2 regions of the Colwellia sp. BRX8-9 genome follow, and region 2 is predicted to be linked to the other one. Evidence: predicted binding sites of a transcription regulator. Region 2 holds the regulator's gene; the other holds the start of a gene.
The links. The regulator NrdR, encoded in region 2, represses ribonucleotide reductase genes. The targets are predictions, from matches to a motif close to AAACACNANATNTNGTGTTT.

Region 1: the regulator NrdR is predicted to act here: its motif matches at 3,026-3,045, upstream of H4J70_RS08885 (adenosylcobalamin-dependent ribonucleoside-diphosphate reductase).

The regions. Positions count from the first base shown of each region.
Region 1 is NZ_JACGVN010000008.1:116,831-123,876, forward strand. It holds gene H4J70_RS08880 (NrdJb) at 104-772, opposite strand; gene H4J70_RS08885 (adenosylcobalamin-dependent ribonucleoside-diphosphate reductase) at 806-2,962, opposite strand; gene zapE (cell division protein ZapE) at 3,168-4,283, opposite strand; gene H4J70_RS08895 (YhcB family protein) at 4,460-4,915, shown strand; gene H4J70_RS08900 (Do family serine endopeptidase) at 5,007-6,362, shown strand; gene H4J70_RS08905 (trypsin-like peptidase domain-containing protein) at 6,489-7,046, shown strand, end outside.
Region 2 is NZ_JACGVN010000033.1:23,054-30,099, forward strand. It holds gene ribBA (bifunctional 3,4-dihydroxy-2-butanone-4-phosphate synthase/GTP cyclohydrolase II) at 1-231, opposite strand, end outside; gene H4J70_RS18970 (riboflavin synthase) at 314-979, opposite strand; gene ribD (bifunctional diaminohydroxyphosphoribosylaminopyrimidine deaminase/5-amino-6-(5-phosphoribosylamino)uracil reductase RibD) at 1,035-2,171, opposite strand; gene nrdR (transcriptional regulator NrdR) at 2,172-2,627, opposite strand; gene glyA (serine hydroxymethyltransferase) at 2,857-4,113, opposite strand; gene H4J70_RS18990 (hypothetical protein) at 4,420-5,109, opposite strand; gene H4J70_RS18995 (RNA polymerase sigma factor) at 5,106-5,708, opposite strand; gene H4J70_RS19000 (ABC transporter permease) at 5,741-6,904, opposite strand; gene H4J70_RS19005 (ATP-binding cassette domain-containing protein) at 6,901-7,046, opposite strand, start outside.

The sequences.
Region 1 (7,046 bases), on a different contig from region 2:
GGAGCGCGGATTATACAGAAGTTATCTACTAAGATCACCTATAAATCACAATCAATTGCACTTTTTTTAAACTTTTATCACGAATACAATCGCTAGCTAGTAACTAACCACATTTTGAATCGCCGCAATTTAAGCAAGTAGCGCAATTGTCTAATGAGATTACCGACTTTTGATAACATTTTACACATTGGCTTGCTGTGGTTGGAAAAGCTAATAGCTCACTTCCCTCTTTAGCTTTTATTGTTTGGCGCTTTTCCTCAATGTAGGCTTGTTGGTGGTTATCTCTTTCACTTTTTGGCAACATATCTAATGCCTTTAAATGTGTTTCAATAACATGGCCAATATCAGCGACCACCGATGGCATAAATATACCTGTGCCTCTTTGGTAATAGCCACCTTTGGGGTCAAATACTGCTTTTAGCTCTTCGACTAAAAAGGTGCAGTCACCTCCCTTGCGAAATACCGCTGAAATAACCCGTGTTAGCGCCACTACCCAAGAATAAAACTCCATATTTTTTGAATTGACAAAAATTTCGAAAGGACGGCGAGTTTCTTGGTCACTTTCTTGATTGAGCAAAATATCATTAATAGTAATATAAAGAGCATGGTCTGATACTGGCGGTTTTATTTTATAAGTAGAACCAATTAACATTTCAGGACGTTTTGTACTTTCGGTGAGTTTATCCGCGATGCCTTTTATTTTTTCTTTAACAGGCAGCTGATCAGCAACTAACACCTTAACCGCAGTGATCGCTTGATTAATTTCTCTCATTATTAGTTTCCTCGTTATTTTTTGCCAGGGCTTTTAGAGCTTACCGTAGTAACCTTCTTTTAAAGCGTCATGAAGATTTGCAGCCGTATGCGTTTCGCCGTCGTAAACCACCTCTTCATTACCTTTCGCTAAAATCTCAGTGCCATCGGCTAAGGTAAACTGATACGTTACATTAGCGAGTTCTTCGTCTTTTACTAATACGCCTTGATGGACTTCTGGGTTAAAACGAAAAGTCGTACAGCCTTTCAAGCCCTGGTCGTATGCATACAAATAGATATCTTTGAAGTTTTCATAATCGATATCAGTTGGAACATTAATTGTTTTTGAAATAGACGAGTCTATCCAGTATTGTGCCGCAGACTGAATATCAACATGTTCTTTAGGAGCGATGGCATCGGCAGATACAAAATAGTTAGGCAGCTTTTTATTGTCATCTTCGCTATATGCCAAAGCATCTTTATTGATAAAATGACGATATGCCAGCAGTTCATAACTTGAAACAGCGACGGATTCTTTTGATTTCTTACCTTGACGAATAATATTGCGGTGATATTCATGTGCAAAGCTTGGTTCAATACCATTAGATACATTATTACCTAGACTGAGCGCTAAAGTGCCTGTGGGTGCTATTGAAGAATGATGTGTAAAACGGGCGCCAACCTCAGCTAACGCTTCGACAAGTTCAGGATTTTCTTCAGCGATACGCTGCATATAACGACTGTATTTTGCGTGCAGAACTGAACCTTTTATTTTATCCGCCACTTTTATGCCGTCTTTTATCATTTCGGGGCGTTTTACTAGCATTTGCTGAGTTACCACGAACGTTTGTGCAAGTATCGGCGCAGGACCTTTTTCTTTTGCTAAATTTAACGCTTCTTGCCACCCCGTTATCGCTAAAACTTTTGATACTTTATCAGTAAAAGCCAGGGCTTCAGGACTATTATAAGGTATTTTTAATAATGTCAGAGCTGAGCCTAATCCTAAGTACCCCATACCATGACGGCGCTTACTTTGAATTTCTTGCTGTTGTTCAGGCAGTGGTAAGCCATTAATTTCTACTACGTTGTCGAGCATGCGGGTAAAAACTTTAATAACTTCGCGGTATTTATCCCAATTAAATTTCGCACTAGAAGTGAAAGGTTGCTCAACAAATTTAACTAAATTTACTGAACCCAGCAGACAAGCACCGTTGGGTGGTAATATTTGTTCGCCGCAGGGATTACTTGCACGTAGTTTTTCACAAAACCAGTTGTTATTCATTTCGTTAGCATGGTCAATGAGTAAAAAACCTGGTTCAGCATAGTTAAATGTATTGCTCATTATCATATCCCACAGCCTAACAGCTGGTATCGAGCTATAAATTTTACAGGCGATTTTACCTTCATGATTCAATACATAATTATGTTTTTTAATATAAGCGTTATCAAAATAATTCTCTTTGAAGAGTATTTTATCCCGATCGGTGATAGCGATATCATCGGCAAGTAACTCTTGGTGAGAAATAGGAAAATTGAGTAACCAGTCTTGTTGATTTTTTACAGCAGCAATAAATTCATCACTGATCAGTAGTGATAAATTAAATTGCCGTAACCGACCATCCTCGCGCTTCGCTAAAATAAAACGTTTAACATCAGGGTGAGAGATATCAAAAACCCCCATTTGCGCACCACGCCGCCCGCCGGCAGAACTAATGGTAAAACACATTTTATCGAAGATATCCATGAACGACAGTGGACCTGAAGTTGTGGCACCGGCGCCAGCAACAAAGGCACCACTGGGTCTTAAAGTTGAGAATTCATAACCAATACCACACCCCGCCTTTAACGTTAGGCCTGCTTGGTGCACCGCAGTTAATATACCCGTCATTGAATCGTCGATAGTGCCTGAAACCGTGCAGTTTATTGTTGATGTGGCGGGCTTAAATTTTTCGGCACCTGCATTTGATATTATTCGTCCCGCAGGATAGGCGCCACACTCCATCGCCCAAACAAATTTCTCGTACCACTTTTTCTTATCTTTATTTTCTATATCCGCGAGCGCTAAGGCAACTCGATGAAATGTTTCTGAAATAGTATTCTCTTGCGGGTGGCCATGTTTGTCTTTTAAGCGGTATTTTTTATCCCAAATATCAACTGAAGCGTCTTGTAATTTAATACTTGTCGCTAAGCCTGGTGAAAAAGCGTTTGTCATCAGCATTCCTTTATCATTTTATTTTTGGTGTATATTACCTATAAAAATAAATGACAAAAGCCAAAGCACTACATATTGCGATCAAGATCAATAAATAACACAACATATAGCTAGTTAGCGTAATAACGCTAAAATTGGCATAAAAAAATGCCGATCGTTAAATCGGCATTTTTATAATTATCTTTAAGTAAGTTTTACTATCTCACTAAGGTAAGTGCTTACTTGCTAAATAATCATGTGACTGCATTTCTTGTAAACGACTTAAACAACGTTTGAACTCAAATTCCAAACCACCGTGGCTGTATAAATTTTCCATTTCGACTTCAGCAGAAATAATTAATTTTACATTACGTTCATAAAATTCATCAACCAAGGCAATAAATCGACGGGCCGCATCTTCACGATCGACACTCATTTGTTTAACATTTGCTAATAATACCGTGTGATACAAACGACTTATCTCCATATAGTCAGTTTGACTACGTGCGGATTCACACAACACCGAAAAGTCAAAGTGCACAATACCGTCTGACTCTTCAATCGCCGATAATGAGCGATTATTTATTTTAACGTCAACATCTTTCTTACCTGGTTTGACCGACAATTGAATAAAATATTGCGCCAGGTTTTCACTTGCCTCTGCATCAAGTGGAGCATGGTAAATCTCGGCTTGCTCTAGGGTTCGCAAACGGTAATCAATACCGCTATCGACATTTACCACATCACAATGTTTATTGATGAGTTTAATGGCTGGTAAAAAACGTTCGCGTTGCAAACCATTTCGGTACAGACCGTCAGGTATAATATTTGACGTTGCCACTAAAGTAACATTATGTGCAAATAATTCTTCAAACAAAGCGCCAAGGATCATTGCATCGGTAATGTCGGAAACAAAAAACTCATCAAAACAAATAATGCAGGTTTCATCAGCAAAACGTTTGGCAATTATTTTCAATGGGTCAGCTTGCCCGGTTAATGTTTTTAATTCTTGATGAACACGGTGCATAAAGCGATGAAAGTGAACACGCATTTTATTTTCAAAAGGCAAACAATCATAAAATGTATCAACTAAATAAGTTTTCCCTCGACCAACGCCACCCCAAAAATAAAGTCCTTGTATGGTTTTGGTTTCAGATGAGGCAACAATGCGCTTCCAGCGATTAAGCACCTTCTTAAATCCTTCAACGGGTAAGGGTTTATTTTGAAGATCTTCATAGAGACGCTGTAAGTTTTTTACCGCATTTTCCTGCGCATCGTCATGTAAAAAATCATCACGAGTTAAATCTTCATTATACTTATCTAGAGGTGAAAGCTTGATCATTTATTGGCCACTTATATTTTGTTTCACAAAGTCTTTACAGGACTAATGAAATATTTTCTTGAAATTAACAAATTCGCAATCATATTCATTAGGTAAGCGCGAACAGAAGCGCTATTATACAAAATAAGTTCCCATATTTTTACTAATTTTATTGAATATAACGAGGGTTTGACACTATGGATATAGTTTTAGCAATTTTTCTTTTATTAGTTGGTGCGGCAATAGGTTTTGTTGCTAGTCGTTTTTTATCTGCATCAGTCCAAGACAACCAGAAACTTAGTGAACGCGTTAGTAATAGTGAAGCCGCTTTAGCGCAATATAAACTCGATGTTGCAGAACATTTAGATGATTCAACAATACTTTTGGACAAAATGAATAGCACTTGCCAAACAGCCATGTTGCAAATGGAAAAAAGTACGCAGTTATTAAAACAAGCAACACCTTCAGACGTTGATGGCATGCCTTTTTTCTCAAAAGAAACACAAGAACAACTTGCACAAACCGTATCATTACGTCACAGCCGAGCCGAACGTAAGAGTGAAGAAACAAGCACAGAACCACCACTTGACTACTCAGGTCAAGCGAGTGGACTTTTTGCCGACAAGAAACAAAGTGTTACAAATGTAGGCTAATGTTCTTTGGAACTAACGCACACAGCATAGGTCTTTAGTTAAGTATAAAATTACATTAATCATTTATGTTTATAAGAAGGTTGTCTCTTTTATGAAAAAACTGTCTGTTTTAGCAACAAGTATTCTTCTTTCCGGCTCTATTGCCGTGGCAAGTTTGCCCGTCCAAGCCAATTTACCTTTTTCCGTTAGTGGTCAACAGTTGCCAAGTTTAGCGCCGATGCTAGAGAAGGTTACTCCGGGTGTCGTGCTAATTTCGGTTACCGGTACCCACGAAGATAAATCTAAAGTACCAGATGCTTTAAAGTTTTTCTTTGGTAATCCTCAACAAAACCAAGCAAGAAAACGTGAATTTCGAGGTTTAGGCTCAGGGGTCATTATTGATGCTGCACAAGGCTACATAGTTACTAATAATCATGTCATCAATGAAGCTGATGAAATTCAAATAACGTTAAAAGACGGTCGTCAAATCACCGCCAAGAGAATTGGCTCCGATGCCAGTAGTGATATCGCTTTACTACAAATAGACGCTGAAGATTTAATTGAAGTAAAATTAGCTGACTCAGATGATATACGAGTTGGAGACTTTGCTGTTGCCATTGGTAGCCCTTTTGGTTTAGGTCAAACCGTCACTTCAGGTATTATAAGTGCTTTAGGACGTAGCGGATTAAACGCGCAGAATTACGAAGACTTTATTCAAACTGATGCTGCTATCAACAGCGGTAATTCAGGTGGTGCACTCATTAACTTACACGGTAAACTTGTTGGCATTAATACGGCAATATTAGGCCCTAATGGTGGCAATGTGGGTATTGGCTTTGCCATACCCAGTAATATGGTCGATAACATTGTTAGACAATTGATTGAGTTCGGCGAAGTTCGCCGTGGTGTACTTGGCGTGTTAGGCCGAAGTGTCAATGGTGAAATCGCCAAGGCACTAGAACTCGAGTCGAGCCAAGGTGGCTTTATCGAGCAAGTCGTTGCTGATTCTGCTGCTGCCGATGCCGGCATTGAGTCCGGTGATGTTATTACCAAAGTGAACGGAAAAGTGGTAAAAACGTTTGCCGCCATTCGAGGAAAGATTGGCTCAATTGGCGCAGGCAAGTCTGTTGAGTTAACGGTCATCAAAAAAGACGGCTCAGAAAAGACTTATGACGTTACGCTTAAAAAACAGGAAACAGCAAAAGTAGAGGCCGCAAGCATTCACAGAATGTTAGATGGCGCTGAACTTGAAAATAGTACGAATGATCAAGGTATTGATATTAAGTCAGTCGAAGAAGAAAGTCCCGCCGCCGCTATTGGCTTACAAAGAGGTGACGTGATCAGCGGAATAAACCGCACGCGTATAAAGTCTATAGGTGAATTACGCAGTTACTTAAATGATAACAAAGGGGTTTTTGCGCTCAATATTGTCAGGGGTAATAGCACATTATTTTTAATGATCCGCTAACACCGCAAGGGTGATAATGGACTTATCTAAAGGCTCTTTATGAGCCTTTTTTATTTTTCAAACTATAAGATTAAAGCAGACCTATGCTATGCTAGCGATATTAAACACTCATCATAAAAATTAATTTTGAACATAATAAACCTAATAAAATACATTGTTCGTCCAGCCAGTTATGGCGTGATGTTAGCTGTCACTTTACTTCTATTAGTGCCAGAGTTACGCAACAACACTTTGCAAGTACTACAAAACAATCAACCACAACAACAACCATTATCTTATGCAAAAGCAGTAAGTACCGCCAGTCCTGCTGTTGTTAACATCTATTCAGAAGATATAAGCACTAGCCCTGTCTATGGTGCAAAAGCGAGAAGATCTACCCGCTTAGGTTCAGGGGTTATTATGGATTCTAACGGATATATATTAACTAATTTTCACGTCGTACAAAATGCTGATTTAATTAATGTTGATCTGCAAAATGGCCAACGTTTTCCTGCAGAACTTATTGGTTATGATACTTATACTGATTTAGCCGTCCTTAAAGTAGACACAGCGAACCTACCGGTTATTCCACAAAGAGCTGATTTACAATCACTTGCTGGTGATGTGGTTTTAGCGATAGGTAATCCACTAAATTTAGGACAAACAGTGACTCAAGGCGTGATAAGTGCCACAGGTCGTAGCGGT
Region 2 (7,046 bases):
ATTTTTTTCAACCATCAAAGGTAACTTGAGCTGCTGGCATTTTTCAACCGTCATCGGCATACAAATTAAACCACGACCGTGAGTCGCCATAAAATTAATGGCTTCGGGGGTTACTTTTTCAGCAGCCATAATGAAGTCACCTTCATTTTCTCTGTCTTCATCGTCCATCAAAATGACCATTTTACCTTGAGCAATATCGTCAATAATTTCTTGTGGGGTATTTAAATTCATGATCATCTCTTTTATTTAATTTTTTTTCATAATTTTGAGGAATACAATAGTGCGCTTGATATACAAACGCCACCTTGTTTGTTTACTTCATAAAACCGTTACGTGCTAATAGTTCATGAGTCACACCAGAACTATGGTGCTCGGCCGTGCTAGCGGCTTTTTTTGTTAATAGCCTTTCGATATAACGGGCGATTAAGTCAACTTCTAAATTGACTTTAGTGCCCGCTTTATATTGAGCAATAATGGTTTGCGCGTTAGTGTGAGGAACGATCGTTAGACGAAATTTATCATCGGTGACACTGTTAACTGTTAAGCTCGTGCCGTCAATTGTGATAGAGCCTTTTTCGGCAATGTATGGCGCTAAATCACTTGGCATTTCAAGCCAGTATTCTAGGCTATTACCATTATGTTCAATCGAGGTTATTACAACCACAGCATCGACATGGCCAGACACCATATGTCCGCCAAAACGAGTGGTGGGTAACATGGCTTTTTCTAAATTAACAGCCTGCCCTGTTTGATAATCAACAAAGCCAGTACGCTGTAAGGTTTCATTAGAAACATCGGCACTATAAGTTGATGAGTCAAAAGCGACAACGGTTAAACAAATGCCATTGGTCGCTATTGAATCACCTAATTTAACATCACTCATATCTAATAAACCGGTGGAAATAACAATTCTTGCACCCTGTCCAGTAATGTTTATCGCTTGAATGCTACCAACTGCTTCAATTATTCCTGTGAACATAATCACTCTTTAAGTCATTTTTAGGTCAAGTAAAACTCAACACCATACTAAAATTTTACGGTAAAAGTTTAGCAATAATACGGATATCTTTGCCGATCATACGTAAATCAATTATATTTAGTTCTTTTGCTTGGCTCAAGCTTTCAATGCTTGTCATATTCACTAAGCTTTTACTGTCTGCACCCATCAATTTAGGGGCTTGATATAAAATCAATTCATCGACTAAATTTTGTTCAATAAAAGCACCCGCTAATCGAGCACCTGACTCAATGAGTACATCATTTAAATTTAGCTTAGCTAAATATTGAAGTAATGCATGTAAGTCAATCTGTTGTTCATTAGCTAATGTATTGACTACAGGTAAAACCACCTGCTTTACAAAATGAGGCCATTGATGAATGTTTTCAATGGTACGACGAATTAAAATTATTGGGCTGTGCTCATTAAATAAAGCTAAGTTAGGCGTTAAGCGATTTTTTGTATCTATAATCACTCTTATCGGTTGCCTAACGTCTTCCTCTTGATAACTATCTTTTAATTCCCCTAGCTCAGACCAACGTACCGTCATTTTTGCATTATCGGTTAATATACTGTCAGCACCACTGATAATCGCACAACTTTGTGCGCGTAAACGCTGAACATCTTGTCGAGCTTGAGGCGAAGTAATCCATTTACTTTCACCATTTTTCATCGCGGTTTTTCCATCTAAACTCGCCGCTAATTTACAACGGACGTAGGGCAAACCTGTGGTCATTTGTTTGATAAAACCAACATTTAAATCTTCAGCCGCTTGTCTCAATAAACCGTGTTGCGAAGATATTTCCGCTTGTGCTAACATTTTTAAACCATTACCAGCAACTTTAGGATTTGGATCAACCATCGCCGCTATGACATGTTTAATACCGGCAAGAATAAGTCCTTTAGCACAGGGTGGCGTTAACCCATAATGACTACAAGGCTCAAGTGTTACATAAGCGGTTGCACCTTGCGCATTTTTACCCGCCATTGCTAACGCGTTAACTTCAGCATGGCCTTCACCCGCTTTTTGATGAAAACCTTCTCCGACAATTTTACCATCTTTTACCAAAACACAACCAACGCGCGGATTAGGCGAGGTGGTATAATGTCCTTGTTTGGCAAGCATTATAGCCCGTTGCATAAAACGGTAATCTTCAGCTGAAAATTCTTTCATCTATTTTTCATTACCTAAGCGCGCAATTTCTTCACTAAATTCGCGAATATCTTCAAAAGAGCGATAAACCGAGGCAAAACGCACATAAGCGACTTTATCTAATTCTTTTAATTGTTCCATGATGATATTACCAAGCAACTCACTCGATACTTCTCGCTCACCAGTGGCACGTAGCTTTGATTTGACTTTATTAATCGATAGTTCGACTTGCTCGACACTCACCGGACGTTTTTCGAGTGCTCGCACTAAACCATTACGCATTTTATCTTCATTGAAAGGCTCACGTGAACCATCATTTTTAATAATACGTGGCATAACTAACTCAGCAGTTTCAAAGGTAGTGTAGCGCTCATGACAGGCTAGACATTCGCGGCGACGGCGAACTTGATGACCGTCAGAGACCAAACGAGAGTCAATGACTTTGGTATCTAAGGCTCTACAAAAAGGACAATACATGGAAAGCTCCAAAAAAGGTTATACCAATCCCAATAAGTATATTTTTATCTTAATGGACTCGGTACTTTCGACACATAGCTCTGTTTAATTGACAGAAACAATAATGGCCGCTAATGCGGCCATTTTAGTCTAATTAAGCTATTGTTACATTAACTTATTTATAGCTTTTCCCATTAGACTTTAAGCGCCACAGCTATATCGCTTAAGACACTAAAGTCGTTAGCTTAATTTACGCGTATACAGGGAAGCGTGAACAAAGTTCTTTAACACTGGCTTTAACATCAGTAACCGTCTGTTCATTGTTGATATCGTCTAAAATATCACAAATCCAACCCGTTAATGCTTGAGTTTCAACAACGCCAAAACCACGACGCGTAATAGCCGGAGTACCTAAACGTAAACCAGAAGTTACAAACGGAGAACGTGGGTCGTTAGGTACTGAGTTTTTATTTACCGTAATATGGGCACGGCCTAATGCAGCATCAGCATCTTTACCTGTAATATCTTTATCAATTAAGTCAAGTAACAATAAGTGGTTTTCAGTGCCGTTAGAAACAACTTTGTAACCGCGTTCCTGAAGAACAGCAACCATAGCTTTAGCATTGTCTAAAACATTCTGTTGATAAACTTTAAACTCAGGCTCTAATGCTTCTTTAAATGCAACCGCTTTAGCTGCAATAATGTGCATTAATGGGCCACCTTGGCCACCTGGGAAAACAGCAGAGTTTAATTTTTTATAGATAGCTTCATCATCACAACCCGAAATAATTAAACCGCCACGAGGACCGGCTAATGTTTTATGAGTAGTTGTAGTAACAACATGCGCATGTGGCACTGGGTTTGGATATAAACCGGCGGCAATTAAACCAGCAACATGAGCCATATCAACGAAAAAGTATGCGCCAACACCGTCTGCGATTTTACGCATACGTGCCCAATCAACAACACCAGAGAAAGCAGAAAAACCACCAATGATCATTTCTGGTTTATGTTCTTGTGCTAAACGTTCCATTTCTTCGTAATCTATGTCACCTGTTTCTGGGTGAAGACCGTATTGAAATGCTTCGTAAGACTTGCCAGAAAAACTAACATGAGAACCATGCGTTAAATGACCACCGTGCGCTAAACTCATTCCTAACACTTTACCACCTGGAGTAACAAGCGCTTGAAAAACTGCAGCATTAGCTTGAGAACCAGCATGAGGTTGCACGTTCGCGTAAGTTGCGCCAAATAATTCTTTTGCACGGTCTATGGCTAATTGCTCAGCGATATCTACGAATTCACAACCACCGTAGTAACGTTTGCCTGGGTAACCTTCAGCATATTTATTAGTTAATTGAGAACCTTGTGCTTCAAGAACACGCGGGCTACAGTAATTTTCTGAAGCAATAAGTTCGATGTGCTCTTCTTGGCGAACTTTCTCATTGCTCATCGCTTGATAAAGTTCCGGGTCAAAATCAGCAATATTCATATCACGTGTAAACATGGTTTTTCCTCAATTATTCAGCCTTAGCTGTTACAGACAATTGTCTAATGGATAGCAAAATTTATGCGGCGTATATTGCCTGAAATCAGCTCAGTTGTACACGGATAAAGGTACAAGCTTTAGCTCATTTAGTAATCTAATATGCCAAGAGTGTTGCTGTTATTATCGATAAAAACTTTTACAGCTTTGATCAACGTTAACAGCAAATAGAATATAACGAAGAAAAAAAGCAATAACAAGAAATTTAAAACAGAAATAAAGCAGAAAAACAAAATATAATCTATCTTATTAAGAAATAACCAATATTTATTTTATTAAAATATCATTTAGTTGTTTTAACTCTTCTTGCCTTTTTATATAAAAAGACTGACTGACAAGCCAAATACTCACCAGAAATATATTCAAAATAGCTAGACCAACAATGGGCGATTTTTCTAATTGCTCGGTGACAGCAAAAACATACCAATTGGCAAAGGGCCCAATAATGAGACAAGAGAACTTTATTAACTTGATGTAGCTAATAGACGACTGACAACCGAGAATGGCATGTTCAATTGCTTTATCAGGACTTCCACAATTTATTTTCCATGCCGATAAACGAGCTTTAATGGCAAATATTACAAAAATAATGGAAAGAATGCCACCACCACCTAAGTAAATAATGGTTGCTTGATCTTTCGAGCCACTGAGCCACATATAGCTAGCTACAAACAACATAGCCAACGTAGCCATAATATCTATGACTAATAAAGATTTAGCCCACACAGTTCTTTGCTTTGTTTGTTTAAGTAAACGGTTAATATCGGTTTTAATAATAGGTTGGCTTTGCCAGTCTTGGCTCATCTGCGCCCATTGTTCATCAATTACCGAACTATCGAGTGGTTTAGTCGCTTTATTCTTGGGTAAAGTTGCAACATCAAGTATCGCCTCAGCTTGACTTTGAGTAGATAAAATCACTTTACTTTTTTTATGTAACAGGGAATCTTCTTCGTTCATACCGCCTCCATTAACTTACTCAAAGCGATTTTTGCGCGTTGTAAACGCACACCAACAAGATTAACGGATATCACTAAAATATCGGCAATTTCTTGATAACTCATGCCTTCGAGCGCTAAGGTGATCACTTGCTGTTGTTCAAGTTTAAGTTGCCTAATAGATTGAGCTAAACGTTGTTGTCTACGTTGTTTTTCTAAGCTCTGATGGGGTGTAGGTTGAATTTTATCTTGCTCTGTCTCTTGGCAAATATCATCAATACTTTGCTCTACCTTGACACTTTTTACTGCTTTGGCAACATGCGTAGCTAAAACATTATGAGCAATACGAGCGACAAAAGTTTTTACCGTACAGTCATTTCTAAAGCTAGGTAGTGCCCGCCAAAGATTGAGGGCTATTTCTTGAAAAAGCTCATCTTGAATTGACGGTTTTGCTTCAAATCCGGTAATGATATGACGGAGTAATTTTTCATACTCTGTCATCCATTGGGTGAATGTTTGCTGATAATTTGCAGTACGTTTCAAAGAATAACTCAATATATGTTGATACGCCGTTTGAAAGCGGTCTTGTTGCTGTAATGTTAATTCTATCGAGTTATTCATCTTAATACCAACTCAGCGTATTGTCATAAAGATTAACTTAATGACATCACCACTTTTTCTGATTTTAATTTTTGTGCGAGTGCCAGCACTAATGCCACTGTCATCCCCACCGTAATTGCGGTGGTACTTGCAAGCACAGTCCAATCGACAGGTAAGCCCTTAAAAACATCTTCCATCAACATTGATTGTCCTGAAATAGGTAACCAATTCACCCATTCAGGCTTATCATCAATCATCATAATGGCAAACGGTACCATAGCAGGAAGCATAATTAGCATAGAGACGGTTGACTGCGCTTCTTTAAAACTTTTCGCTTGAAACGAAAAGAATAATTGTAAAGCCGTTGCAAAAAAACATAGTGGAATAAGTAGTAGTAATAAGGCCGCAATACTAAAGGCATTTAAACTAAAGGTTGCCCCTATTTTAGTGAGATCAATAAAGCCAACAGAAACGGTGGTTAATACCAACATGATAACAATAGACAATACTGAAATAGAACTGGCACAAGTCATTTTTGCCAACACTATTTTAAGGGTACTGACCGGCTGACATAGTAGCATCTCTAAAACATTACGTTCCCGCTCACCCGCACTCGAGTCAATGGCAATTGATAGCCCTGAAACAAAAGCGCCCATCAATAAATAGATACCTAAAAACATCGAGACCATCACTGCATTGCTGGTTGGAAGTGCTGTATCTTGTTCTTGCAGAACAATAGGTTGTAATAAATTAATATCAACTCCCCTGACCAGTAAACGCTTATAACCGATAGCAAGTGAGTATTCTCGTACCACTTCTTTGACTCTTCGGATCGGTGCACTAGAGGCTTTTTTACCAAAATCCGCACGTAAAACAACGTCTATAGCCTGACCCGCTAACATTTTTTCAGCAAAATCTTTTGGTATATCTACTTCAATATTACGTTCTTGCCATGCGTACTTTTCTTCTTCAGGTACATCGGCAAATTGTAAAATATTATTGACGGCAAACTTCTCAATCAATTTGGGTGCAAATTCAGCGCCGGTAAATTGCACATAAATAGGGGGGTTATCAACGATTTCTTTGATCATGGTTTTCGATATTACCATAATCATTATTGGCGCGAATAAGCCCATACTTAACGCTACCATCAAGGCACGTTTATCACGAAAGGCTTCTCTTAATTCTTTAATGAGTAATGCTTTAAACTGGATCATGCGGCAACTCCTTCATCTGAGCCAATTAATTTAACAAAGGCATCTTCTAATAATTTTTCACCCGCTAAATCACATAACTCTTGTGGCGTGCCTTGTGCGGCTAATTTGCCATTAGAAACAATAATTACCCGATCACATAAGG